DNA from 2 places in the Pseudoalteromonas sp. AOP7-A1-14 genome. Region 1 is predicted to be linked to the other one. Evidence: riboswitches for the same ligand, from Rfam matches in the RefSeq annotation. Region 1 holds a riboswitch; the other holds the start of a gene.
What was found. Region 1 has a riboswitch for lysine ahead of dapA (4-hydroxy-tetrahydrodipicolinate synthase). Riboswitches for the same ligand answer to the same signal wherever they lie in the genome.
Positions count from the first base shown of each region.

Region 1 (12,743 bases):
ACTGCATAGTTAAATCTGCTGAGAAACCTAAGCAAGCTAAATCTTTAAGCTCATCACGGGTCATTGGACCGGTGGTATCTTGTGAGCCCACAGTCGTCATTTTCGGCTCACAGTACTGGCCCGGGCGAACGCCTGGCATATTACATGCCTTACCAACCATCTTCTGTGCAAGGGTGAAACCTTTATCAGAATCAGTAATAATAGCCGGCTTACGGAAAATGTCTTCCGCTTCAAGGCCTAGCGATGTACGCGCTTTATCAGTTAAACCACGACCAATGATCAGTGGTATACGGCCACCAGCACGAACTTCATCAAAAATCACACTCGATTTAATTTTAAATTCTGAGATTACCTCATCAGTACCATGGCGCTTAACAACACCTTCATATGGGTAGATATCAATTTGGTCGCCCATATCGAATTCATCAACATTTAGCTCGATTGGTAATGCACCTGAATCTTCCATTGTATTGAAAAAAATAGGCGCAATTTTATTACCTAAACAAATGCCGCCAACGCGCTTGTTGGGAACGTGGGAGATATCATCACCCATAAACCAAAGTACTGAGTTCGTTGCTGATTTACGCGAAGAACCCGTACCTACAACATCGCCTACATAAGCAAGCGGTAAGCCTTTCGCTTTTAGCTCTGCAAGTTGCGAAATTGGACCTACTTCGCCGTCGTTGTCAGGAACAATCCCCTCGCGCGCATTTTTTAGCATAGCTAAAGCATGTAAAGGAATATCGGGACGTGACCATGCATCAGGTGCAGGAGAAAGATCATCAGTATTCGTTTCGCCAGTTACTTTAAATACCGTTACTGAAATTTTACCCGCTACTGCTGGCTTATTAGTAAACCACTCGGCACTTGCCCACGATTCAATAACTTTTTTAGCATGAGTGTTACCTGCTTGCGCTTTTTCTTCAACATCATAAAACGCGTCAAACATTAACAAAGTGCTTGAAAGGCCTTTTACCACTATTGGCGCTAGTGATTCGTCATCTAAAAGCTCAATCATCGGTGCGATATTATAACCACCTAACATAGTCCCAAGAAGCTCAGCTGCTTTTTCTTTAGAAATTAAAGAAGAAGATACTTCGCCTTTAGCAACAACGGCTAAGAAGCCCGCTTTAACATAAGCAGCATCATCCACACCCGGCGGTACACGATTAACTAATAAATCTAGAATGAATTCTTCTTCACCAGCCGGTGGGTTTTTAATTAATTCGATTAATTCAGCCGTTTGCTGAGCGTCTAATGGCGCTGGTACGATACCTAACGCGGCGCGTTCTTCTACGTGTTTACGATATTCTTGTAGCACAATATTGCCCTCTTGGTGACGTTAAAGCGCTCGGCTATGCGCGTTGGCGCGAAAATCACCAAACACTTGTGGTATTCTTACTGGTTAATTATAAAGCTTTTAAGTATAGATTAAAATCCATCCAGTAACGCAAAACATCATACTCGCTATAAACCCCATGAATAGAACTATAAAAAATCGCTATTTTAATGAATATCAATTAACTACTAATAATAATTATTATTTTTAAGCATAAAAAAACCCAGCCGAAGCTGGGTTTTTAACTATAAATAATCGGTTATTTACGCATTACTTTAACGCGTTCAACAGACTTAAGTTGTGATTCTACACGACGGTTTTCAGCGTGAGCTTCAAGCGTATAATCTTCATTCTTAAGGCGCTCTTCACCATATCCAACTGTAGAAATTCTATCAGCACTGATGCCATCTTTAATTAGCTCTTCGGCAACATCATCCGCACGTTTTTCAGATAATGTTTTATTATAAGCGGCTTCACCAACTGCAGATGAATGACCTTCTAAAACAACAGTTGTTTCAGGGAACTCTTTTAAGAACTTAGCTACTTCTGCAATATCATCAAAGTATTTTTGATCAACCATCGCCGAATCATGAGGGAAAGTAACTAATAAGCTAGTTGTTACTTCTTGCTCTTCGTACACAGTACAACCTGTAGCATCAACTGCATCTGTCATAGGAGTATTTGCACATTGATCGTCTGCATCAATTACACCATCATTATCAGTATCTGTTGCAACAACAGGTTCTGGAGCTGCTTCAACCGGCTCTTCGACTACTGAACTCTGACCAAATAAGTAGTTGATACCTAATTTAGCATTCACATCTGTATAGCCACGGTCAAGACCTTGGTAAACTGATGTTTCAGCATTAAAGAATAGGCCATCAGTAATAAAGTGCTGGTAACCAACACCGGCGTTTAAGAAGGTATTATCAGTCGCGACTGTAATTTCTTTTACACCGAACAAGCCATAGAAAGGGCCGCCGTCAAAGTGATAAAGAGCATCAATACCATAGCGCTCTCCATCTACATCGTCACGATTACCGTTTGGAATTGGATTAGCTAAGAACGCATTAAAGTCCATATCTGCATACTCAAGACGTGCACTCCAGTTATCACTGAAACGGTAACCTGCTTCGGCACCCCAATTTGCAGACTCATTAACTTCTAAGTTTTGGTACATATTAAGATCTTTCCAAGAGGCGTCGTAATAGTCACCGAACACACCAATGTAAAAACCTTCTGTTTTTTCTGCTGCAAATGCTGATGCGCTAGTTGCAGCTAACGCGATTGCGATTGTAAGTGATTTTAATTTCATTGCTTCCTTCCCATTTTAACAATTAAACTTAACGAATAAGATTGTGACTAAATACTTTCAGTCCAATACGATTTCAACTAGAGTACCCAATGCTTCGTTAATGATTACTTAACGAGCATAGAAAGTTTGTAATTTTTATACAAACGTTACTTTAAGTTTAGGTGCTCTTTAATTATAGTTCAAATAGAATATTTTACTAAACTTCTAAAAATTCACATCAAATTTTGTAGTGTAGTTTTCCAATACATCCTTAACACTAAGGTATAAAATGCAATCTACCATTATAGGTACATTATATTGGTTAATTTAATATCAGCAAGCTAAAAGCAATAATATTGATAAATATAATCAATAGGGAATGCCTATGATAACTTACTTAAAGCTTAACGCTCCTAACAACCGAACTTTATACTTAGGTGCCACAAAAAGTTTGATAGTTTTTATCTAGGTCCCCACTAACATCTTGGTATTTTGATATTTCATTGTCAGCCTGATACGGATTTTTCAACACGTTTAAAAACTCGTCTAATTGCGCACTATGCTTATGTTCAATAAAGTCGCTAATAATTGTTTCAATTATATGGTTTCGCGGTATAACCCTAGGGTTTGCTTCACTCATTTTACCGTAGCTGAACTCATCGGTTCTCGCCAGCCACTTTTTCGCCCAACTAGAAAGTACCGCTGGTATCATTTGTGGGTCTTTTAAACTTTGCGTTAGATCGTTAAAAGTATTGGTATAATCTAAGTTATATTGCTTTAGCAAGGTCAATAACTCTGACACCAACTCGTTATCACTTGCTTGTGAGCGATTTAACCCTAGTTTTTGTTCCCACATTTCAGTGAATGCTTGGTTAAACTGATCTGCAAAATGATTTATTATCGAGCTAAGTAATTCAACGGCTTGCTCTTCATCATCACTAATCAGTGGGATTAGGCTCTCTGCCAGTCGTGCGCAGTTCCAATTAGCAATATTGGGCTGATTACCAAATGCATACCGACCTTGGTGATCTATTGAGCTAAACACAGTATCAAAGTCAAAGTCATTCATCATCGCGCATGGGCCGTAATCAATAGTTTCCCCACTTACTAAAGTGTTATCAGTATTCATTACACCATGAATAAAGCCGACTCGCATCCAACTAACAACGAGTTCAATTTGCTTTTGCATAACTGCGTTTAAAAAAGCCAAATAACGTTCAGTGCCCGTTGCTTCTATTTTTGGGTAGTGGCGTGCGATAGCTAAGTCTGCAAGTGCTTTTAATCCAGCTACATCACCTTGAGTTGCTAAATATTGAAATGAGCCTACGCGAATATGACTACTAGCTACTCGCGTAACAATCGCACCGGGTAAAGGGGTTTGACGATATACAGGCTCACCACTTGCAACAACCGCTAGGCAGCGAGTTGTTGGCACACCAAGGGCATGCATGGCTTCGCTCATAATATATTCACGTACCGCAGGGCCTATACTACACCGACCATCCCCCCCGCGTGAAAATGGCGTTGCTCCCGCACCTTTAAGCTGAATATCCCACGCTTGGTTGTTTTTATCGACTATCGCGCCAAGTAAATGCGCACGTCCATCACCAAGACGTGGTGAAAAGTGGCCAAATTGATGGCCTGAATAACCCAGTGCGACTGGCGCCACATCGCTATTTATTTTATTACCACTAAAGTAAAGTGCTTGCTGTGATGAATTTAAGTCAATATTTAGCTCTTCAGCAATATGGTCATTCCAAAGTAAAACTTCGGGTGCACCAACAGGGGTCGGTGTATCTGTAACGGAAAAGGCATCCGCAATATCAGTGTAACGAGAAATAAGTTTCATAAATCACCCTTTAATTAGCCTTAATGCCAACACGGTTATCACCTACACTGTAAGCAACAAGTAAGCTTAATTCTTGCAAACTCAAACCACTTTGTTGTTGCTGCTCATTAAAGAAATTCTGAGTGCTTTGGAGTGATTTTTTAGTTTGCAGACCACCATCAATGATCTTGTGACTACGTAGGTAACTTTCAACATCGCGAGATAACAAAAATGTATCTTTACCTAAAGTCCGTAAAGTATAAGGTCCTGTATTACCGCCTAATCGTGCACCGTGCTTTTTTAAGTATGCCCATAAACCAATAATATCTTCACTTGGCCAATTAGCAATAAATTGGCTAAAGCTACTATGCTCACTAGCTGCTTCATGGATCATATAAGCGTTTTCAGGAATAGTTTGTACTTTTTTAAAGTTACGAACAATACGTTCGTCACTTGCTTTTTGCTCGAGCATGTCCGGAGGCATCATTAGTAATTTCTCGATACTAAAGTCCCAAAAAACCTCTCTAAAGCCGGGCCATTTGCTATTGATCACTGACCAATAAAAGCCACTTTGAAATACTTTGCGTGTAAACTCCTCAAGCCAAATATCATCACTAATGGCCATTAGTTGCTGGGCTGTATTTGGGGCGACTAATAGTTGTTGTAACATGGCTTCGCCGCCTTTACGCTCAAGCGCTCGCTGGTATATATCTTGAAACTTTTCCATTACTCAATTACCCCTGCAAATCTTTGTATTAGTGTACGAAAAAATTACACTATACGTAACCATTTACTAAAAACGATCGCCTAAAACCTGCTTGACACCTAGACGGCTAAAATGCTTTAATCTCTGCTCATTCCCTATTTATGTGTGTTGGCTACAAGCGAGCACTCAGGGCTGGAAGAGGTGCGTTATTCAGGTAGCGTATGGTAGGAGCACACACTCCATCGACCATACGTGAGGGGAATTAACGCCGAGAAGTGTTTATCGTGTGATATAAGCATTTCGGGCGACTAGGTTGAATCCTAGCGACTGTCACCAAGTGCAGACACTGCAACTATTTGGTGGAGAGCTTCTGGTCTTAGTAATAATAAGGCTATTGTGCCCTATTGTTTTAAGCCCATTCGCTCTTCGAATTATAATATGTTCGATGACGCATACATGGCAAAAATTTATTAACGCCTGCCAATTGATTCATCGAACGCTCTATAAGTTCGTGAGAGATGATCAACAACTTTAATTTAGATGACTTCCCATTATGGACAGCATTAGTTACGCCGTTTAACCAACAAGGCGAAGTAGATTATGATGCTTTAACTGGACTTGTTGCTCAGCAACAAGCTGCCAATAACGGTATTTTATTACTTGGTAGCACCGGTGAAGGCTTAGCTTTAACACTCAAAGAACAACAAACGATTGTTGAGCATGTATGTCAATTAAACCCGAGAGTGCCATTAATGGTCGCGGTGGGTGGTATGAACTTAAAGCAGCAAATTGCTTGGGTTGAATATTGTAATCAACTCCCTATTGATGGCTACTTATTGGGTTCACCTCTTTATGCAAAGCCCGGTGAAGTCGGGCAAACACATTGGTTTGAAAGCCTGCTGGATACCAGTCGCTTTCCTTGTATGTTATATAACGTACCGGGGCGCAGTGCCGTTGATATACCCGTTAATGTTGTTCGTAATTTACAGCATCATCCACGGCTTTGGGCACTAAAAGAAGCTAGTGGCGACATCAACAAGTTTGAAGCATTCAGAGAAACCGCTCCCAACCTGGCAATGTTCAGTGGTGACGATGCACTGATGCCTTACTTTGCCCAAGCTGGCGCTAAAGGCTTAGTATCGGTAGCCGCCAATGCGTGGCCTGAGCAAACTCACGAATTTGTTAAGCGCAGCTTAAGCGGTCAACATCCCAATTTATTTGCTGATTGGTCTAAAGCCATTAAGAGCTTATTTTCCGTGGCAAGCCCAATTCCCGTAAAAGTATTAATGCATCAACAAGGTCGCATTAATACTCCCTATTTACGACCCCCGCTAACTCATTGTGAGTTAACGCAAACTGATTGCATTACCAATGCGAACAACACCATTTTATCTTGGCATTAAATACAGGTTTTTATAATGAGCTGGTTAGAACTATTAAACGATTTAGAAGCAGGCGCAGTCCGCGCAGCAACACAAGATGATAACGGCCAATGGCAGGCAAACGTTACCGTTAAGCAAAGTATATTAGAATCTTTTAAAAACGGCACTAATACAGAATTTCCAGGGGGGTTTGTAGACAAGCATAACTTAGCTCCGCAAAGCTTTGCTGCAGAGGCAGGTGTACGTATGGTTCCTGGTGGCACCAGTGTACGCCGTGGTGCGCATGTTGCTAAAGGCACTATTATCATGCCGCCAGCGTATGTAAATATTGGTGCCTTTATTGACGAAGGCACTATGGTTGATAGCCACGCGTTAGTGGGTTCGTGTGCACAAGTAGGTAAAAATGTACATTTAAGTGCTGCTGTGCAACTAGGCGGGGTACTTGAGCCAATTGGTGCAAGTCCTGTTGTAGTAGAAGATGATGCTTTTATCGGTGCAGGTTGTGTCATTGTCGAAGGAGTTGTAATTAAAAAAGGCGCGGTACTTGCCCCTGGGGTACGTTTATCAGCGACGATTCCTGTTTATGACTGTGTTAATGAGCGTCAACTTGATAAAGGTGAACCCATTCCAGAGTACGCTATTGTAATACCGGGCTCTCGCCCTGCTTCAAACACATGGGCCCGCGAGCAAGGCTTGAGCATGTCATGCGCGTTAATTGTGAAATACCGCGATGAGCAAAGTGACGCATCATTATTACTTGAAGAGGTTTTACGATAATGAGCTTTTTGAGCACACCAGTTAAAAATGCCTTAAATGAGTTATCTGCAGAGCTAGACTCCCCTTTTTTTATTTACGATCTTGATGTATTAAATAACCATTTAGCGCATTTAATGACGCAAACAGAAATAAAGCTTTGGTACGCGGTAAAAGCAAACCCCTTATCTAAAATTATTCAAAGTTTAGATAAGGCAGGCTTTAATTTTGATGTTGCTAGTAAAGGGGAGCTTGAGCAAGTACTTAACCAAGGTGTTAGTAGCAACCGAGTGCTCAACACAGGGCCAGCTAAAAGCCCAAAACAAATTAAACACTTCATTAGTCGCGGTGTACGCACTTTTGTAGCTGAAAGTATCAACCAAGTCCACTGGCTTAACAAACAAGCAACACAACAGCAGTGCCAACTACAAGTTTTATTACGCGTGCAATTACGCTGGCCTGAAGGTGAGAAAAACCCCTTAGGTGGTGATAGCCTAACCCCCTTTGGTTTAGGTTGTGATGAATGGCAAGCGCTTAATATAAGCGACTATCCAAACCTTAACTTTGATGGCCTACATATATTTCAGTGGGGCAATATGCTTAGTAGCGAGAAGCTAGCGGATCTTTGGTCACAAATGATTGACCCTCTAGTCAAGCTTGCAAACGACTTATCAATTAATTTAAAAGTCCTTGATTTAGGCGGTGGGCTAGGTATCCCTTATACTTTAGATGCCCCCACACTGAGCTGGGATAAGTTAATTAACTCTCTTACTACAATAAAACAACAAGCGGGCGTTGAGGAATTATGGATGGAGCTTGGTCGCTACGCAGTGGGTGAATGTGGACATTATGCAACACCTATTGTCGAAGCTAAGCAAAACTACGCTCAACAGCAAGTTATTTTAAGTGGAGGCATTAACCACCTACTTCGCCCAGCGGTAACCAATCAAGACTTTCCTGTACAATTATTACGAGAGTCGACTGCAAAAAGCCAAACGATGAGCTTATATGGACCTCTTTGTACCGCACTCGATTGCTTAGGTGAGCATCAACTTCCAGTCGATTTAAACGAACAAGACTGGCTTGTATTTAGTCAAAGTGGTGCTTATGGATTCACTGAAAGTATGCCTTACTTTTTATGCCATGAACTTGCTGGTGAATATACGTTAGAGCAAGGAAATGTCAGCTGCATACGCAGTATTGAAGATGCCAGCTACTATTTACGATAAGGTCTGAGATAAACCATGAGCAATGTGATACAGCAAGAAAATATCATCGTGGGGGAAGTCGCTAATGGCTTACCGTTATCAATACCGGTTTATCGTATTGAAGGGGATGGTTCAGGGCCTAGTGTATATATCCAAGCGAACATGCATGGTGCTGAGGTACAAGGTAATGCCGTTATTTACCAATTACTCGAGCAAATAAAACACCTCAAAATTAGGGGTGATATTACGCTCGTCCCTTATGCTAACCCTATCGGTTGTAACCAAAAATCCGGCGAGTTTACCCTTGGTCGTTTCGATCCTATTACAGGCACAAATTGGAATCGTATGTATCACTGCAATAATCACTTAGCGGCTCAATTTGCAACTGAATATGCGCACAGTGATGACGACACCTTAAAGACAGCCTTTAGGGCAGCGCTTATTAACGATGTAGAGCAACAACTAAGCGGCCCTGCTTATCGTGTTACCACGGGTAAACGTATCGCACTTAACTTACAAAAACTCGCTCATCAATCCGATATTGTATTAGATTTACACACCGGCCCTATTTCAAGCCAACATTTATATTGCCCAGACTATGCAAAGCAAAGTGCGCATTATTTTAATATTCCCCATGTGTTGTTTATACCTAGCGACTTTGATGGTGCAATGGATGAAGCCAGTTTCTGCCCTTGGTGGCAATTAACAGAACAACTAGCCAAGCAAGGCCGCGAGTTTAATGTACAAGTTGAAGCCTTTACCGTTGAGTTGGGCAGCCAAGAAAAAATAGACTTAAGTGTGGCGCTTGATGATGCAAATAGTATTTTAAGTTATCTCAATTATAAGCAAGTTTTTGAAGGGGCACCTCACAAACCAAAAGTAATGAAGCGGTTCGGGTGTAACTTAAATGACTACATTGCATACTATGCTCCAATAGGTGGAATGGTTGAGTATTTAGCTCCTTTAGGCGAGCACATTAAAGCAGGCCAGCCCATCGCTAATATTTTACGTATGGAGCGCTACTTGTCTGAGCAACCACTGCAAACTTTAACTTTTGATTGTGATGCTATTGCTATTTTGCACTTTGCTTCTGCGAGTGTTAATCAAGGAACTGAGCTTTATAAGTTTTTTACTAACGTCTTTGAGCTATAAGCTCTTACTTTCTCATTGCGTGAGAGCAACATTCGTTATAAATAATTAATGTTGCATTGAACAAGCGGCTTAGGCCGCTTTTTCTTTTTTAAAAACTGAACTAAACTCAATTAAGTTCAGTATCAATTCACTCAATATTAGTTAGATTTAAACAGATAATATAAGCCTTTAATGTGAAAATTGTATATTAAATTACAGGGCTTTGCGTATAATTTAGCTAATTGACTACACTCATTTGCAAGGATCATTATGAATTGGCGCTACGGAGTTTTTTTTACCACTATTATTTCAACCTCTGCGTTGGCACAGCAGCAAAATCCGACTGAACAAGACGATGAGTTAGAGCTTGTAAAGCAATGTATTTTAAACGAAGCAATTGGCGGCCAAAATGATATGACCATCGCTCAATTACGTGAAAAGTGCTCATCGGTTGATGAATCAAAACAAACTACAGCACTTGATAAACGTAAAGCCCGAGAAGAAGCCAGCGAGTCAAACCGCAATGTAATTACACCCCATAAGCGCAACTATATATTGCCTGTATCGTATGTTTCACACCCCAATGTTCGTGAAGCAGACGGCCTTTCTGATCTTTCTGAAGGTGACGGTGAGCCTCTTGATCATGTAGAAGCTAAATACCAACTGTCTATTAAAGTGCCGCTTTATGATAACTTCTCAGATGATGATCAAGCTGTTTATTTTGGTTTTACACTACAATCTTACTGGCAAGTATATAATAGTGATATTTCTTCACCGTTTCGTGAAACTAATTATGAGCCTGAAATTTTTTGGGTGAATTACCTTGATGAAGAGCATGTGTTTTGGGGTGATGAAATGGCCGTCGTACTAGGCTTGTCACACCAATCAAACGGCAGAAGCCAGCCAAACTCTCGTTCTTGGAATCGCATTTATGCCAACTTCATTTGGGAGAATGAAGGGTTTGTATTTAGCTTTAAACCTTGGTACCGCATCGCAGAAGATCAAAAAGAAACGCCACTACAAGCTGACGGCGACGATAACCCTAATATTTATCAATATATGGGTTATTTTGAGTTCTCAGGGGCTTATCGTGTTGATGAGCATGAATTCAGTTTTATGACTCGTAACAACCTCAACTCAGATAATCGCGGCGCAATACAGTTAGATTGGTCTTTTCCTCTTTGGGGACGCTTACGTGGCTATGCACAATATTTTAATGGGTATGGTGAGAGCTTAATTGATTACGACGCTGATATTGAGCGTATTGGTGTAGGTATTCTGCTAACTGACCTACTTTAATAAGTTATATAAAATGTATATGTAATTAAGGCCAAGCAATTGCTTGGCCTTAATCTTTTGCAAGACTTGACCCTGATTACTTTATAATCTTATAAGTACCTTCAAACTCTGCTACGAGTGTCTCGCCATCATAAACTTCAACAGGCACTAAATAACTCGCCTTACCCTCGCTTTCAAGCTCATTTAACTTCCCCTTACAACCACTTAAATTAACACTACCACGAGGTTCGTTATTAAGCGGTTTTGCATAATTAATATTGGCACTGGCCAATACAATATTGCCCTCAAGGCCCGCTTCTTTTAATGCTAAGTAAGTCGCGCCCCAACCTGTTAAGGTCGCCAAGCTATAAATAGATCCAGCAAACATAGTGCTGTGTAAGTTCAAGTTAGCATCTAAATCAGCGCTAGTCGTAAATTGCCAATCGGTATAGCTTTCTACTTTAATACCCATCGCATCACTAATCGGGATTGATTCGCGCCAAATATTTTGTAGTACTTCGGTCCAATTAGGATGGCGGAACCAGCCAGGTTCAGATGGTCTTTGTTTAATCATTTTCCAGTGCTGAACATCGTTATAGGCTAAATGCGCTTTTTCTTTTAGCTCATAGCCATGGCGTTTATAAAACTCCAGTGCTCGCTCACGAGCAAATAAAACCAACTCGGCTGCATCTTGGGTCCACGCTATTTTTTCAAGTTCATGTAATAAGCGACTACCAATGTGTTGATTGCGTGACAACTCACTTACCGCCATATAGCGAACTTGCGCTTGTTGATGATTATTAAAATGCAGCCTTGCTACACCTAGCACATCACCTTCATTATTCTTTATAAAGCGATGCTCGGCATCTTGTTCCATATCATCTTGTTCAGAGCCACGAGGTTCACCCCAAGGTGCACGTAAAACTTGCCAGCGCAATTGATAGTATGCCTGCCAATCTTCGCTACTTTGTGGTGTAGTCACCTGAAACATAATCACTCCTATTAAAGCATTTAGCCAATTTTATTTGACACTTTATTATGGTTAGTAACCTTACCCTACCTCAATAAAATTTGGAATACGACTTTGGCTCATACCAAGTTACCTCAAGATCCAAAGGCATTGCTTGAAAGTAATAGCTACTCCTTTGTTAAAGTTAATAACGCAGTACAAATCATATTTAAAAAATTATTTTTAACAATAACTTATGTCACCATTATTGCTTTTTAGAAGGGATTATCATTATTATAAAGTAACGCTTTAGAATTAGCCCTGTAAAACACTCAATTTTGTATGTTCAGATGGTTTAGATATACAATATAAAATTAAATAGGCTACTGACGCTTTATTTTTATTAGTCTATGGTGGTGTTATGGAAAATTTATTTGAAGATAGTGGCACTGTAAAGCATAGCTTTATTGAAAATTGCCATCAAATAGGACAACTACTTTATTGGCACAAGCAAGGCGCTAATAGCATTCAAGTGCGCCAACATAAACAGTTACGCTGGTTACTTATTAACGAAACCTTACAATCTGTGATCGAAAAAAGTAGCCCTAACCGCCTGCTATTCCCACATTTGCAATATTTAGCTAAACTTTGGCACCCTTTAACTAAGCCACAAACCATACTTGAGCTTGGCCTTGGTGGAGGTGCTATCCGCAATTACTTACAATATAGCTACCCTGACAGCGCATTGATGTCAATCGAGAAAAACCCCGATATAATCCATTGCTACAAACGTTTTTTTGGTGGTCATGACGCCGCTAATTTACAGTGCTTTGACGCCCAAGTAATATTTAACAACGGACAGTTATACGACTGGA
Region 1 is NZ_JBQSVO010000077.1:1,326-14,068, forward strand. Features, by position in the region: gene acnB (bifunctional aconitate hydratase 2/2-methylisocitrate dehydratase) at 1-1,321, opposite strand, end outside; gene ACT3RM_RS12120 (OmpA family protein) at 1,599-2,654, opposite strand; gene ACT3RM_RS12125 (protein adenylyltransferase SelO) at 3,067-4,482, opposite strand; gene ACT3RM_RS12130 (DNA-3-methyladenine glycosylase I) at 4,493-5,188, opposite strand; lysine riboswitch at 5,356-5,545, shown strand; gene dapA (4-hydroxy-tetrahydrodipicolinate synthase) at 5,686-6,570, shown strand; gene ACT3RM_RS12140 (2,3,4,5-tetrahydropyridine-2,6-dicarboxylate N-succinyltransferase) at 6,586-7,326, shown strand; gene ACT3RM_RS12145 (PLP-dependent decarboxylase) at 7,326-8,531, shown strand; gene ACT3RM_RS12150 (succinylglutamate desuccinylase/aspartoacylase family protein) at 8,547-9,662, shown strand; gene ACT3RM_RS12155 (phospholipase A) at 9,912-10,940, shown strand; gene ACT3RM_RS12160 (bifunctional GNAT family N-acetyltransferase/hotdog fold thioesterase) at 11,017-11,910, opposite strand; gene ACT3RM_RS12165 (spermidine synthase) at 12,290-12,743, shown strand, end outside.

Region 2 (13,700 bases), on a different contig from region 1:
ATATGCTGGAGTGGTAGTTCAGTTGGTTAGAATACCGGCCTGTCACGCCGGGGGTCGCGGGTTCGAGTCCCGTCCACTCCGCCAATTATTTAAACCCTGTTATATTACAAAATTTGTATGCTGGAGTGGTAGTTCAGTTGGTTAGAATACCGGCCTGTCACGCCGGGGGTCGCGGGTTCGAGTCCCGTCCACTCCGCCAACAAATTAAGTAATAACAAGTAATGTGATATCTCTGCGGAGTGGTAGTTCAGTTGGTTAGAATACCGGCCTGTCACGCCGGGGGTCGCGGGTTCGAGTCCCGTCCACTCCGCCATTTGATATCAGTAAAAAATTAGTAAGTGCATTACCCCATGCACATGCCACTGCGGAGTGGTAGTTCAGTTGGTTAGAATACCGGCCTGTCACGCCGGGGGTCGCGGGTTCGAGTCCCGTCCACTCCGCCACTTGTTATTTCCTCAATAGCAAGCTTAAAAATCCTTTATTAAATATATAAACACATTTTGACTATCGGTTAATGATTTTAGGTTGCAACACATAATCTCATTTTATAGCAGCGATTTTATATCGTAATAGATCGTTGCACTTTCGAAGGCTAGATAAGCCCTAATGTGAAGGTCAGCCCAGTGCATGCGGTGAATAGTTACGTTTAAGTCTCTCCTTTAGTAAATTACAAAAGCATGTTGGTCATACCGAGCAGAGCACTAAAGTTAATTGGGTAGAATGAATGCGAAGGTAGGCAGCGGCAATATCATTGTGTATGATCCTCATGGCAGTAAAGTTTGCTTCAAGGGCGGCGCAGATAACGGTAACTAGCATGGTAATAGGTAAAGTAATTTTTTAGCCATGAGATTCTTTCAAGTGAAAGACGTGGTGATAAGTTAAGTCGGTATAAATGTGTGAAAAAGCATTACATGTCATAATTTTAGAGTGTGTAAATGTTTAAGGGGGCGTTATGAACATTCAATCAATGACATGCAGATTAGGCTGCGGTGCGTGTTGTATTGCACCGAGTATTAGTTCGCCTATACCTGGTATGCCTCAGGGTAAAAAAGCGGGTGAGCGTTGTATTCAGCTAGATGACAATAACTTATGTAAATTATTTGGCGATGAGTCACGTCCTAAAGTGTGCAGTGATTTTAGTGCAACCATCGATGTATGTGGCAGCAATGATGAACAAGCCTTGTTTTTGATTACTGAACTTGAGCAAATGACCTAACAACTTTCATAAATTATAAAGCCTCTATTATAAAGGCTTTATGTGGTTTGGATGTTGTTTTACCAGTTATAGGTTGCGCTTAGCGTATATTGATCATCGCGTCCAGGTGTGCCCGGTATTTCTTCAAACGACTCTCCCCACAGGTTATCTGCCGCTAAAGTGATAAATAAATTATCAAACTGTGGTGGAGTTATTTTTAACGTAAGGTGTGTAAATAACGCTTCGTCATTACCATTTCGTAGGCGGTTTTCGTGTTGCTTACGCCATTCGTTATCAACACGAAACGTTAACATATCTGCAGGTTGCCAAATGACGCCGAGTGTTATCCGGTGATCAGGAAAATTTAATGCATAAAAGCTGGCATCAATATCCGCGGCACCATAATTTTCTGATTTATTTAAAAAAGTATAACTGGCAATAATTTCAGTGGTATCAAAATGCTTAGTAGCTAAAAACTCAATACCTGAGGTATTTATATCGACCGGATTGGCAGCGCGGGCAAATACTGAGTCATAACTATACGTCCAATCAGTTAGATTATCGTCTTGGCGATAAAAAATAGCTGAATCAAGACGCCAGCTTTGCTCTTCAAGTAATAAACCAAGCTCTAGATTTTGGGTGGTTTCACGCTCAAGTGCGTAGTTACTTCTAAATAAACCGCTAGAATCACTGCCCCCAATGGCTGTGTAACCAGGGACTTGGCTTGCCTGTGCATACGATAAATAAAGTGTGCGCTCAGTGCCGTCAGTGTTTACGGTATTCCATGAAGCATTCCCTAGTAGTGATAGTTGTGAGTCATCTCTATTGGTGTCGTCAAATGCTACACCTAAACGCATAGTAAGCAATTGGTTATCTTGTAGTGCCATTTGGTATTCAGGCAGTACGCTTATTTTATAATAATTACGTGAGGTAAAGTTATTCTCAAGTGTGGTAGATTCAATCGAGTCACTAATAAACTGCGCCGAATAATTTATCGCGAATGACTCACTTTGCCCATGACGCCCTGAAAATGCGAGTGATTTAACCTCAGTTTCATGAAAAGCAGCAAATCCAGAAGGATTTTCACGGGAGTAAATATAATGGTCGTTATTTTTTCGGTAATAGGCTGATGCTTCAAAAGAGCTGTCATTTGCATAGTCTTGTTTATGGTTAAGCATCAATAATTGGGTTTCAAGATCTTCAGTTTCATTCACACCAAAGGGTGTGTATAAATTAGGCCAACCAAAAAACTTCTTTTGAGATCCATAAAAGAAATCAGTTTGTGATTGTGAACCCGTTAATTGAATACGCCCAGATGCGCGGGTAAAATCATGATCGCCGTTTTCAACGGTGCCATCGCTTTGTGAGTGAGAATATTCCCCTTCAAAACCTAGTTGCCAATCTTGCGTGCCTTCAAGTGGCATACTAAAGCCTGCATTGACGCTTTGTAAATTAAAGTCATTGGTGCCTGTACCAAGCGATACACTGCCACCAGTATTGATTGGTGTCCAGCCAAAAGAGACAGTACCCACTGAGCTATTCATACCGTATAGTGCATTATCTACACCTGTGTATATAGCTGGGCTGCTTAACATTTGTGGGGCAATGGGGATTTCGGCAAAGTAATGCCCAGATTGTGGATCAAATAAAGTCGCACTGCCGACTCGAAAGCCGGTATTTTCAAATATGCCACCGCGAATAGTTACATCAGCTTGTGCTTCAGCCATATTACGCGACTGCAAATCAACCCGGGGATCGTATTCTAAATTAGACACTGGCGCATCAAATGTGCCTACGGGTTCTTTATTGGCGGTTGGTGATGCCTCGATAGTGATTTGCTCAATTTCAGTTGCGGCGTTAGTTATGGTGTTAGTTTCGTTTGTAGCATAGGTAAAGGGTGTAACGCTGCAAAGTAATACAGGAATTATAAAGTGCGGAGCACGATTCATGTTATTTTCTCATTATTTTTGTGTGCAATTGTGATAATAACTAAGTTCTAAACAGCCGTTTTATACCGTGATAAAATGGCTAAACTAATCAGTTGTGATTTTGGGCGCTATTGTACATTAAAAATTGCATTTGATAATCATCTGTAAAGTGGCAGAATTTGAATTTTCCGTAATTTAATTTATTTTTAGCGTGCAGCTTCTTAGAGCTATCGCTGGTAAAAAATAATATCACTATAAAGAAGAAGAGGGTGCAAAGAAATAAAACTACAATGGTTATGGCATGTTTTTTAGTTTTTTAGACGTTTCTAAAAGTGGAGTATTAACTTTATTTGGATCATTAATAAATGAATGCACAAAAAGATCAAAATCAGAACGTACACCAAGAAAGCATTTACTTTGCAGGCGGCTGCTTGTGGGGTGTGCAGGAGTTTATGAAACATTTACCCGGTGTGCTCTCTACTGAGGCTGGGCGTGCCAATGGTGCCAGCCATACTACAAAAAGTGATTACGATGGCTACGCCGAATGCGTAAGCGTGGTATTTGATACAACTAAAGTAACGCTCAATATGCTTATTGGTTATTTTTTTGAGATTATCGACCCTTACAGTATTAATAAGCAGGGCGAAGATGTAGGTCTTAAGTATCGTACGGCTATTTACAGTAAACAGCAAAGCCATTTAAAAATTGCCCGTGATTATATAAACAAGCGAGATGATGCGGATAAAATAGTGGTTGAAGTATTACCATTGACTAACTTTGTAAAAAGCGAGGACGAACATCAACAAAGGTTAACTCGTTTTCCTGATGACTACTGCCATATACCTAAAGCGTTACTTCATAAATACAAGGCATAAGTACAAAGCTGAATGAATTTGTTTATTTACTTTTTATTTAGGTGGGCTGTCAGTGCACCTTTATTAGGTATAGTTTCCATAAAGAGCACTTATATTAGACAAAAAAAGCTCACTAAAAAGTGAGCTTTTTAATCTTTTTAAATTTTATTTTACTTTTTCTGGTGGAAAACCAGATAAAATAGTCGCTACTGCTTTACTTACCGCTTCGTTACGCTGTTCAGGAGATTGTTTCTTCTTTAGACGGCCTTCATGTGCGCCACGCCATACTAGCTGGTTCGAAGAGCGGTCAATAACATCAAGTATTAATGTACCTACATCGTATTCGCGAGTGGTTGTTTGAGTGTTATAACTCATACCCCAGTGATTCCAACGGGCACCGTAGCCTGCGTTAAAAGTATCAGCGTCAATTTTAGTATCAACTGATGCATGGTAGTTTAGTAATACATCAGCGGTGTTAGTATCAGTGAGTGTTATACCTTGCGCTTGTAATTGCGTATTAACAGCGTCACGAACACGTTGCTCCATCAATGGACTGATTTGATAGTTATCTGTATTTGCTAAGGTTGCTTGTGGAAGCCAAGCAAACGTTTTGTAATTAGTAAAATCGACAGTTCTGTCGTAATCAACATCAGGGGTTTTTGCACACGCGGCTAGCATAAGTACAGCTGCAGCAATGAGTAGGTTTTTCATAGTATTTGCTCCTTGGCAAAATATGTATAGCTATTTTTTTTATAACATAACATAACATAACATAAAAATAATTCAGCTGAATGTATTCTATCGATATTTCACAAATAATAGCAACTAAGTTTGATTGTAGTTGCTATTTACTGAATGATAAATTAACTCGGTTACATTTTTAATCAATGGTCGTTAATCAATAGAATCATTGTTTGGATGTTCAACTTCAATCCAATCTTTTTCATCTACCCAGTTTTGGGCTCCGTCCTTAACCGAACGAATCGGCACAATATAATCACAACTAATCTGCGGTTTTACTGAAGCAAAAATAGGCACAAAGCCAAAGCTAAGTGCCGTTTCGATAATTGCCTTTTGATTTTGCGGATCAATATCAGCTGCTTCATCAATATATATAGGTATACGGTAAAGGTTTTGTTCTTGATCACTTAATAAGTAGCGAATAAACAACATACCGCATAATAATTTAATGGTAATACGTGTGCCGTTAGAGCCCGCTGAGTCAATTTTCTCAAAGTGTTCGGTTTCACCTGCCCGATTAACTATTTCAAAACGAATATCAAATAAGTCGGTAAGGGTTAATCCCGCTTTATCTGAAGCGAGCTTAATTAAATGATCTTTCGCTTCATTTACCGCGCTTTCGCTAGTTGGCTCTTGGCTAAGTAAGTCGAGAGTATCACCTTGCTCAAATTGGTTTGAGGTACTGATAATGGTGTCAATACTATCAACTAACATTTTTCGCGGTATAACGTTAATTTTAAATGCTTGTAAGTTTGATATTCGGTGCTGACTAATACCTTTATTAAAGCTGTTCATTTCACGGCGCAGGCGATCTAAGTCTTCGCGCAAGCCTTTAATTGTTGCTGCTACTTCGGTTAATGCAACACGAGCTTGGCGCTCAACGGCATCGCGTTCGTTATCAATATTATGAAAAGCACTAATTAACTTTTGATATTTAATGAACTCGTCGTTTTCGTTATCAAACTTAGTAATGCCGGCATTATAAATATGCAAATATGTATTACGTACATTAATATCAAAATTGCGTAGCTCTTGGCAGTCTTTATTAAAGTGATGTACTAAATCACTTAAGTTATCAAAGTCGATTTGCACGTCAATCATGTAAGGCGTTACTTTTCCGCTGTATAAATCAAGCGTATGATCAATACGTTCAGACTTAACTTGTTGTAAACGCTCACTTTGGCGTGATATAAATTCTTTCTTCGACTTGATAATTGAGCGTCTATCAGCAATCGAGCCGCTGTTTTTTTGAATATCCTGTAAGTAGTCGTCAACTTGTTCGCGCTCAGCGAGTAATTGTTCCTTTAGCATGGCTTGAGCGTCAATTGATTGCAGCATAATCTCAAACTGCTCAAAGCGTTTAAGTGCGCTCTCAGCACTCATTAGCTCTTCGTAAAGTGACTCTTTTTCATTTTGCTTGTCCGCTACATTAGCTGCAACCTCACGCTGTTGTTTAAATTCTTTTAGAGAATTTTCAAGAGCATTTAATTGGGCGGTTAATTGCTCTTTGTTTTCGCCACTTTGCATTTGCACGGTTGAGAGCTTTTTTAGCTTAATAGTTGCACCGGGCAGGGTAAGTACGCTGCCTTTCACGCTATCTGATAACTGTTGCAAAAATGCACCAAAAGCATCTTCGTCAGTAATATCAATATCGCCACTGCTGGTGGTAGCAAAGGAAAGGATGTCGGGGTTTAAAATGCGTGAAATCTCTTCGACTTCTTTTAACGATAAATCCTCACGCATACGAGTAAACAAATTAAACTCAAGGTTCTTAAGCTGGAGCTTTAAGCTTTTTATTTGTTTTTGCGTTTCACTTATACGGTAATCAAGGGTGTGTAAGCTTTGCCCTTGTGCGCTATTAATTGAGTGCGAAAGTGACTCGTAACCTTGCCTTAATTGGTTAATACTAGTTTTTAGCGTAGCCATATTCACCAATTCAAACTCAGATTTTAAGGCATTAAAGTCTAGAAACCATTGCTCTATTTGAGTTTGTTTACGTTCAATATCACGCGATTGCTGTACGTAAAGCTGCTGTTTTTGTTCAAACTCATGTTTTTCGTGATCGATGTCTTCAAGGGCAATGTTAAGTTCGCTTAACTGTGCTTCTTGATAGGTATCAAAATCAATTAAGGCTTGGTCTATTTTTGGCGCATAAGCTGCCAGCTTACCTTTAAGAACCGTTTGGTTTTCAAGCATCGATTCAAGCGCAGAAATGGGATCTTGCATTGACTCAAGCGCTCTTAATTCCCGTTTAGATCGGTTTACTTTATCAAACGAGCGGCGCCAGACTTCATAAAAGTCAACTTTGGAGTTGGACATGTGTCGCTCAAACACTCTTAGCATAAAGCGTTTAACATCGCTTGCGCCCAATTTATGCAAGTTTAATATGCGGCGAAATATCTCTTTGTATATAGCTGAGTCTTGCACATTATTAAGCGGGATCATTTTTAAATTTATATCACCATCATACGCAGTAGCACCGCCCATTAATAATGCATTTAATTCTTGGGCTTTAAGTTCGATAGGGTTAAAACCTTGCTCTTTTAAGTGACTAAAAAGCTTGGTGAACTTAATAATGGTTTTGCCCTGGGTATACTGTTCAAGATTTAGCTTGCCTTGATAGCAAAAAAATTGATGTGCGTAACCGGCAATTTTACCAAGGCCTGCAACGCCTATAACTACAGGGCCTTGTGGCAGGTCAGCTTCGAGTAAAATGTATGATTGGTCAGACGAAAAGTAAAACTTACGGGTTTCGTCTAAATCGTGGCCGTCCCATTCAGTAAGGCGTAAATCATTTATAAGTGGGAATTGTAGGGCATTTATTACCGAACTTTTACCGGTGTTATTAGGCGCACAAATAGAACTACTTTTATCCAGCGGAATAATGCATTTGGCATAGCCTGCGGTGTTCAAAAGTGCCAGTTTGCTGAGGCCGTAAAGGTTTTGCATTATTCGTCCTCTCCTAGGTAGGTTTCTTCGCTTACTTCCATTAATGCATCTATATAACGATAAACAGGGGGTTGTAACATAAAGCCGGCTTCTACTTCACGACAAAGACCTAAGCGGATCATGCGTAGGTATACATCTTTTCGTAGATCAGAGCCTGAAAATATCTCTAGTTGATCAAACAGGTGCTTGTTTTGTTGCACTAAAGTTTGCATTAGCTCCAAATCGTTCACTTCATCAAACAATGCGCGCAGCGGGTCTTTACCTGTATTGGCATAATGCTCAATTAGAATATAAATCGTTAAGGCTATCGCGCGGGAAATTTTCCCCATGTTTGGTGTACTTTCGTCGCTAGCTAAGTAATAAAAACCGCGGCTATCGTGTTGTAATTCGTGGCCAAGAGCGGTAAAAAGTACGCTATATTGTTCAATGTATTGGTCAAGTTCTTGCCACATTACGGTATCTTGCTCACTAATGTGATAACCCGTCACAAGCTTTTTATTAATTGCTTGTAGGTGGCTTAGTTCATTTAAATTAATTTGGGTCATAGTAATTACTCACACCCTGTTTGAGATTGTTTTGCGTCAATAGGTTTTGTATTGAAAGGCTCTGTATTAAATGGGAATAGCGAAAAGTGTTGACCGGCAATTTTAACTCGCATTTTTTCATCGCTTTGGCTTATTTCAATGTCAGTATCACTGACTAACTTTTGATATAAAAACAGCATTTCGTCGGCTTCAAGATCAGGATAACTATCACCTAAAAAGGTCAATAGCGGCTGTGGCTTTTTACGGTTTGTATTAAAGCGCTTTTTAAAATTGGCTTTCACATTATTATAATCTGGAATGTTAGGAGCTACGTAGGCTGGCACATCGTGTTGGTCAGGTAGTTCGTATTCACTGTGCTCAAACTCAACCAGCCCGGCCATGTAAGCGATAATATGGCGCTGCTGGCCTAATGAAAAGCGCTGCGCGTCAGATACAAAATGAGGTTGCACGGTACTTAGCATATTATCTACACCATTTTTACGCACTAAACCAAGCACTTTAGCGGCTTGGCGGGTGATTAAGTTATTACGACGTAGTTCTTCACGCAGTGGCATCAGCATATCCGCACTTTTGCGTAGGCTTTCACGGCCGATTAAATGCATTTCTAAAATACGAGTACGTAGTTGCTCAAGCATACGCTTGTCTTGGTATGCCTTACCAGAGCGTTCAATGTGCGCTATTTGGGCACTTATTTGTGCTTCAATGGTTGTTAAGCAAGCATGAAAGTCACCACGAATATCAACCATTTCAAGCATTGGTTCGATGTATTCATCAAATGCTTCAATCACCGCTTTATAACGTTTTTGTAGCGATTGTACCGCGTTATTGGCTTTAGCTTGTTCTACTATATTTAAGATTGCATTTTCATTGTGCGTAAATAACTTCATTATTTTTCGCACACGATCATCCATAATGCGGCTAAAACGGCGTAATTCGTCAAAATCGTCAATTTCACCGGCATTAGCTAGGCGGTTACCAAGGCGTGATAAGTCATCAACTAGTACGCTAATTTCTTGGGCTAGGCCTAAATGCTCTTCTTGCAATAAAAAAGTGGCAAAGTCGGCGATTGCTCGGTTAATTTCAAGCTGTGACGATTTCGCCAAGGGAATTATTATATCTTGGCTTAATAGCCGGTTTGTTTCTTTGTAAATACGCTCATTTGACCATGATGGTTGCTTTTGTCTTATGGCATTTTGTACGTCTTTTAAACTGAAATCAGCCATCTTAAAACGTTTAAATAACAGTTCTAACATGCCCCAATGCTCAGTAATGGTATTTAGTAACTTTTTAGCTGGGATCATAAGCTCCAAAATCCTAGTTTTTGCTTTAACAGCGATTAGTCGCAGAGTTGTAAATCAGCAATAGTTTTACACAGCCTTTGATACTAGAGTGCTCGTCGTGTCGCTGTTTGCACTTAATATGCAATTTTATACTTCTATAAAGGTTATTCAAACACCACGGTAACTGCAATTATTTTAACCTTGATAATGCTTGCATTCGTGCTCATCGCTATAGAGGGTATTATCCATGTAAACAAGGGCGAAACTACCTTTTCTTTGGCAGTTAATGCTGAATTATCTTATTTATCTCGGAGCTTAATGGGCAAAGGCCCGAAAAAATACAACATTAACTCGGCCACTATATTTAGAGATTGCCGCACTCTAGCTGTTTTTAATAGCTGCAATGAGCGCTGTTGTTTATTTAAACTCGTAAGGTTTTATCCAAAATACAGTGAATAGAATAATGCCAAGCGCGATTAGCAAACGCAAGCTGATGTTTTTGGTTGGTGTTTTTTCGTTCTTATTTTCATCGTTTTCTGAGCATATTACTGCCGTGTTTATATCTCTTGTGGTGTTATTGCTTTCGAGCACTAAAACGACCTTAATATTAAGTGTGTCTTATTATTGACTATGCAGCCGGTATTGTTGCGATAAGTAAAGTAAATACACTGACTTTTATGAGTTTTACCTATGTCAGTGTATTTATTAATTGCTTATAAGTTAGGTTATAGGGCTCTTATATTGCAGATAGTTTGGGTATAATAACTTTAAAACAACTTGACAGCTAGACGTCTAAACGATAAATTCCAAACCCCGCTTCTATAGCGGGCTTTGTTATTTTAGGCGTTTACTTAAACGGTTAATATAACATTCAGAAGAGGTGCGATACTTAGGTACTTAATGTGAGGCGACGTAAGCCTGTGACCATTAACGAGGGAAGTACTCGCCGAGAAAAACAACTGAGCGTCGCGGTGGTTTTTCGGTTTATGGGGCTGAATCCTCAAAACTGTCACCAAATTAGGTGGAGAGCTTCTGGCAGTGGACTTTTCTTATCAAGCACCCCCTTGCCAAGTTCTTCTTGTATTATCGTGGTATGAATGCCACAAAAGGAGACGACATGAATACCCAAGTAGCTACAAATAACGCACAGCAGCCTACTCATATAGTAAAGTCAGACTATGTGGTCGCTAAATTTGGTGGCACCAGCGTAGCTAATTTTGATGCGATGAGTCGTTGTAGTGAGATTATTGTAGCCGATAGCAAAGTGCGTGTAGTGGCAGTGAGTGCCAGTGCCGGTGTGACTAATCATTTAGTAGCGCTATGCAATAAAGATTTATCAACAGATGAGCGGTGCAGTAATATTGCAGGCGTGCTGGCTATTCAAGAGTCTATTTTAAGTGAGCTATCACTGGATGCCGATTTAGCCCATGGCTATGACGAAACCATTAAAGCGTTTCAAGTACTTGCCGGTGAGCCTTTAAAAACAAAACAATCACACGATGAGCTATTAAGCTTTGGCGAACGGTTGTCGTCGTATTTATTTACCCAAGTACTGCGTTTAAATGGCTTAAATGCACGACGTTTTGATGTACGAAAAGTATTAAAAACCGATAGTCAGTTTTCCAAAGCGACACCAGATGTTGCTGCAACAGCCGCAGCGGCAAAAGAGTATTTAATACCGCTATTAGAAGAGCAGGTGGTTGTTACACAGGGATTTATTGGCTCTGATGAGGATGGTAAAACAACCACGCTTGGTCGCGGTGGCTCTGATTACAGCGCTGCATTACTCGCTGAAGCCGTAAATGCTAAAAGCGTACATATTTGGACAGACGTAGTGGGTATATTTAGTACTGATCCGCGTTTATGTGTAAACGCTACGCCTATTCCACGGCTAAGTTTTGACGAAGCCGCTGAAATGGCAACCTTTGGCGCAAAAGTATTGCATCCTGCGACTATTTTACCAGCAAGTAGAAGCCATATTGGTGTATTTGTTGGCTCAAGCCGCGAACCGCAGTTAGGCGGCACCTGGATTGAAAAAGAGAAATCTAACATACCGGGTATTCGCGCTGTTACCCAGCGTAAAAACCAAATATTACTAACTCTTAAAAGCCCTGAAATGTTATTAGCCAGTGGCTTTTTAGCGCGAGTATTTACAATTTTAAGCGAGTTTAGTATTTCGGTTGATTTAGTTACTACCTCCGAGATAAGTGTAGCCATTACACTTGATAACGCGCCTAATGCCTCGCGCCCAGAACTTGATCAGGACTGCTTAGATAAATTGGCCAAGTTTTGTCATGTATCGGTTGAAAACAACTTAACGCTGGTGGCCTTGATTGGTTCTGAAATTCAACTTCGCCAACATGAAATTAATTTAATGCAGGTATTAAGTGATTTTAATATTCGCTTAATATGCCATGGTGCGAGTAAGCACAACTTATGCTTTTTAGTTGAGCAAGGTGAATCAGATCTTGTTGTTCAAGCAATCCACCGCCGGTTATTAGAAGTTGAAACCGCCGCGTAATTAGCTTACATGTAGGTGCCTGGCTGTAAGTATTGAACCTTAAGCGCTGATTTATTCAGCGCTTACTAGGCTCTAACTAGTACAAAATACTCTTTTTCACCACATGACATTACTTAGTTTGGGGTTAATAAAGTATTAATGTCTTCAATATAATAGCACTGCCAGTTAGTACTTTTGCTGACTACGCTAATATCAAAATTGTTATATCTAGCGCTCACAGCCGTTAAACTCGCCTTTTGAAGTTCATCAAATATATTTGGGCTGAGTAGTTTAGCGATGGGCTGGCTGGTGGCTTTCGCTAAGGCTTCCTTCAAAGTCCAAATTCTAAAAAAACGTTCAGCTGAATGTTGCTTATTTGCAGTTATTAAATTGACTTCATCTGCATGATAAAAATGCTTTGCGAGCTTTTCAAAAGGGCGTTTTAAAGTTATTTTTTCTATATCAAACCCAAACGCAATGCGCTCAGGGTTTAACGCTGCACCTACAAAACCATTAGAGTGAGATAAACAGCTGCTAAACACGGTTTCACTACCCATAATATGTATAAGTAATTTACTGCTTTTTTCGTCAAATTCAGAGCTAATATGATTGGCTGGGGTATTTTTAAATTCAGTTGCGTGTTGTTTAACTAAATATTTTAGAAGTAACCGAGTGGCTAAATATTCTTGCTTAGCTTTAATGCTTCTACGGCGGTTGATCACGCTTAGTTCAAATTCACTTAATAGGATAGGTAAATCAAATTGACTAATATTAAGAGAGCGGGCATCCAATAATAAAATATAATTTTGCGTGTTTATTTGCTCAAATGGAGCGATCGTAAGTTGTTTTGTAAAAAAAGACGATGGCATAAAAGCTCGATTGGTTACTTTTAAATCAGTTGATTTACTTCCCGTACAGCACAGCGCAAATAGTTTACTGGTTGGGTGCTAAATATGGTTTAATTCACATCAGTGAGAAATAATAACAGATAGTAGATGTATGGCACAATTGCGCGATGGTTTCCAAAGCCGCCTTGGCTTTGTTTTAGCAGCTTCAGGTGCTGCGGTAGGGTTAGGTAATATTTGGGGCTTTCCCACGCAAGCGGCGAATCATGGTGGCGGTGCGTTTTTACTGGTTTATTTCATCGTAATATTTTTATTGGCTGTTCCAGCTTTATACACTGAGCTGTATTTGGGTCACCAAGCACAAGCCAATCCCGTAAAGGCGCTTAAAAACGCGTGGCAAGATCAAGCGCCCAAAGTAGGTGCGGCGGCAGGCTATTTTGGTCTTGGTGGTGCTATCGTGATGTTAAGCTTTTATTCCATTGTAGCAGGATGGATGCTTGCTTATGCACTTGAACCAATTACCACATTTTTTGGCTTTACAAACATTAGTCACTTTTTACAAACTGACTCTATGGCGCGTAACTTTGTATTTACGCCGCTGATGCTTATTTTAACTGCCAGCATTATCTTAAAAGGGGTTAAGTCAGGAATTGAAGCCTGGTCGCGCCGACTTATGCCCTTGCTACTGGTTTTATTGGTGGGCCTTATTGCTTACATAGCAACTCTAGAAGGTGCCAATGAAGGGTTTGCCGCCTATTTAGTGCCGGATTTTAGTCAAGTATTCGATCCAAATTTAATAATAGCCGCCATGGGACAGGCATTCTTTTCATTGTCGCTCGGTGTAGGTTGTATGATGATTTATG
Region 2 is NZ_JBQSVO010000088.1:689-14,388, forward strand. Features, by position in the region: tRNA gene ACT3RM_RS13140 (tRNA-Asp) at 8-84, shown strand; tRNA gene ACT3RM_RS13145 (tRNA-Asp) at 123-199, shown strand; tRNA gene ACT3RM_RS13150 (tRNA-Asp) at 237-313, shown strand; tRNA gene ACT3RM_RS13155 (tRNA-Asp) at 367-443, shown strand; gene ACT3RM_RS13160 (YkgJ family cysteine cluster protein) at 953-1,216, shown strand; gene ACT3RM_RS13165 (TonB-dependent receptor plug domain-containing protein) at 1,276-3,144, opposite strand; gene ACT3RM_RS13170 (peptide-methionine (S)-S-oxide reductase) at 3,489-3,998, shown strand; gene ACT3RM_RS13175 (DUF4136 domain-containing protein) at 4,143-4,688, opposite strand; gene ACT3RM_RS13180 (ATPase) at 4,872-7,667, opposite strand; gene ACT3RM_RS13185 (condensin complex protein MksE) at 7,667-8,212, opposite strand; gene ACT3RM_RS13190 (hypothetical protein) at 8,218-9,513, opposite strand; lysine riboswitch at 10,360-10,532, shown strand; gene lysC (lysine-sensitive aspartokinase 3) at 10,610-12,013, shown strand; gene ACT3RM_RS13200 (4'-phosphopantetheinyl transferase family protein) at 12,127-12,861, opposite strand; gene ACT3RM_RS13205 (sodium-dependent transporter) at 12,992-13,700, shown strand, end outside.
Region 2: linked by a shared signal. The riboswitch ahead of lysC (lysine-sensitive aspartokinase 3) and the one ahead of dapA (4-hydroxy-tetrahydrodipicolinate synthase) in region 1 are both predicted to bind lysine.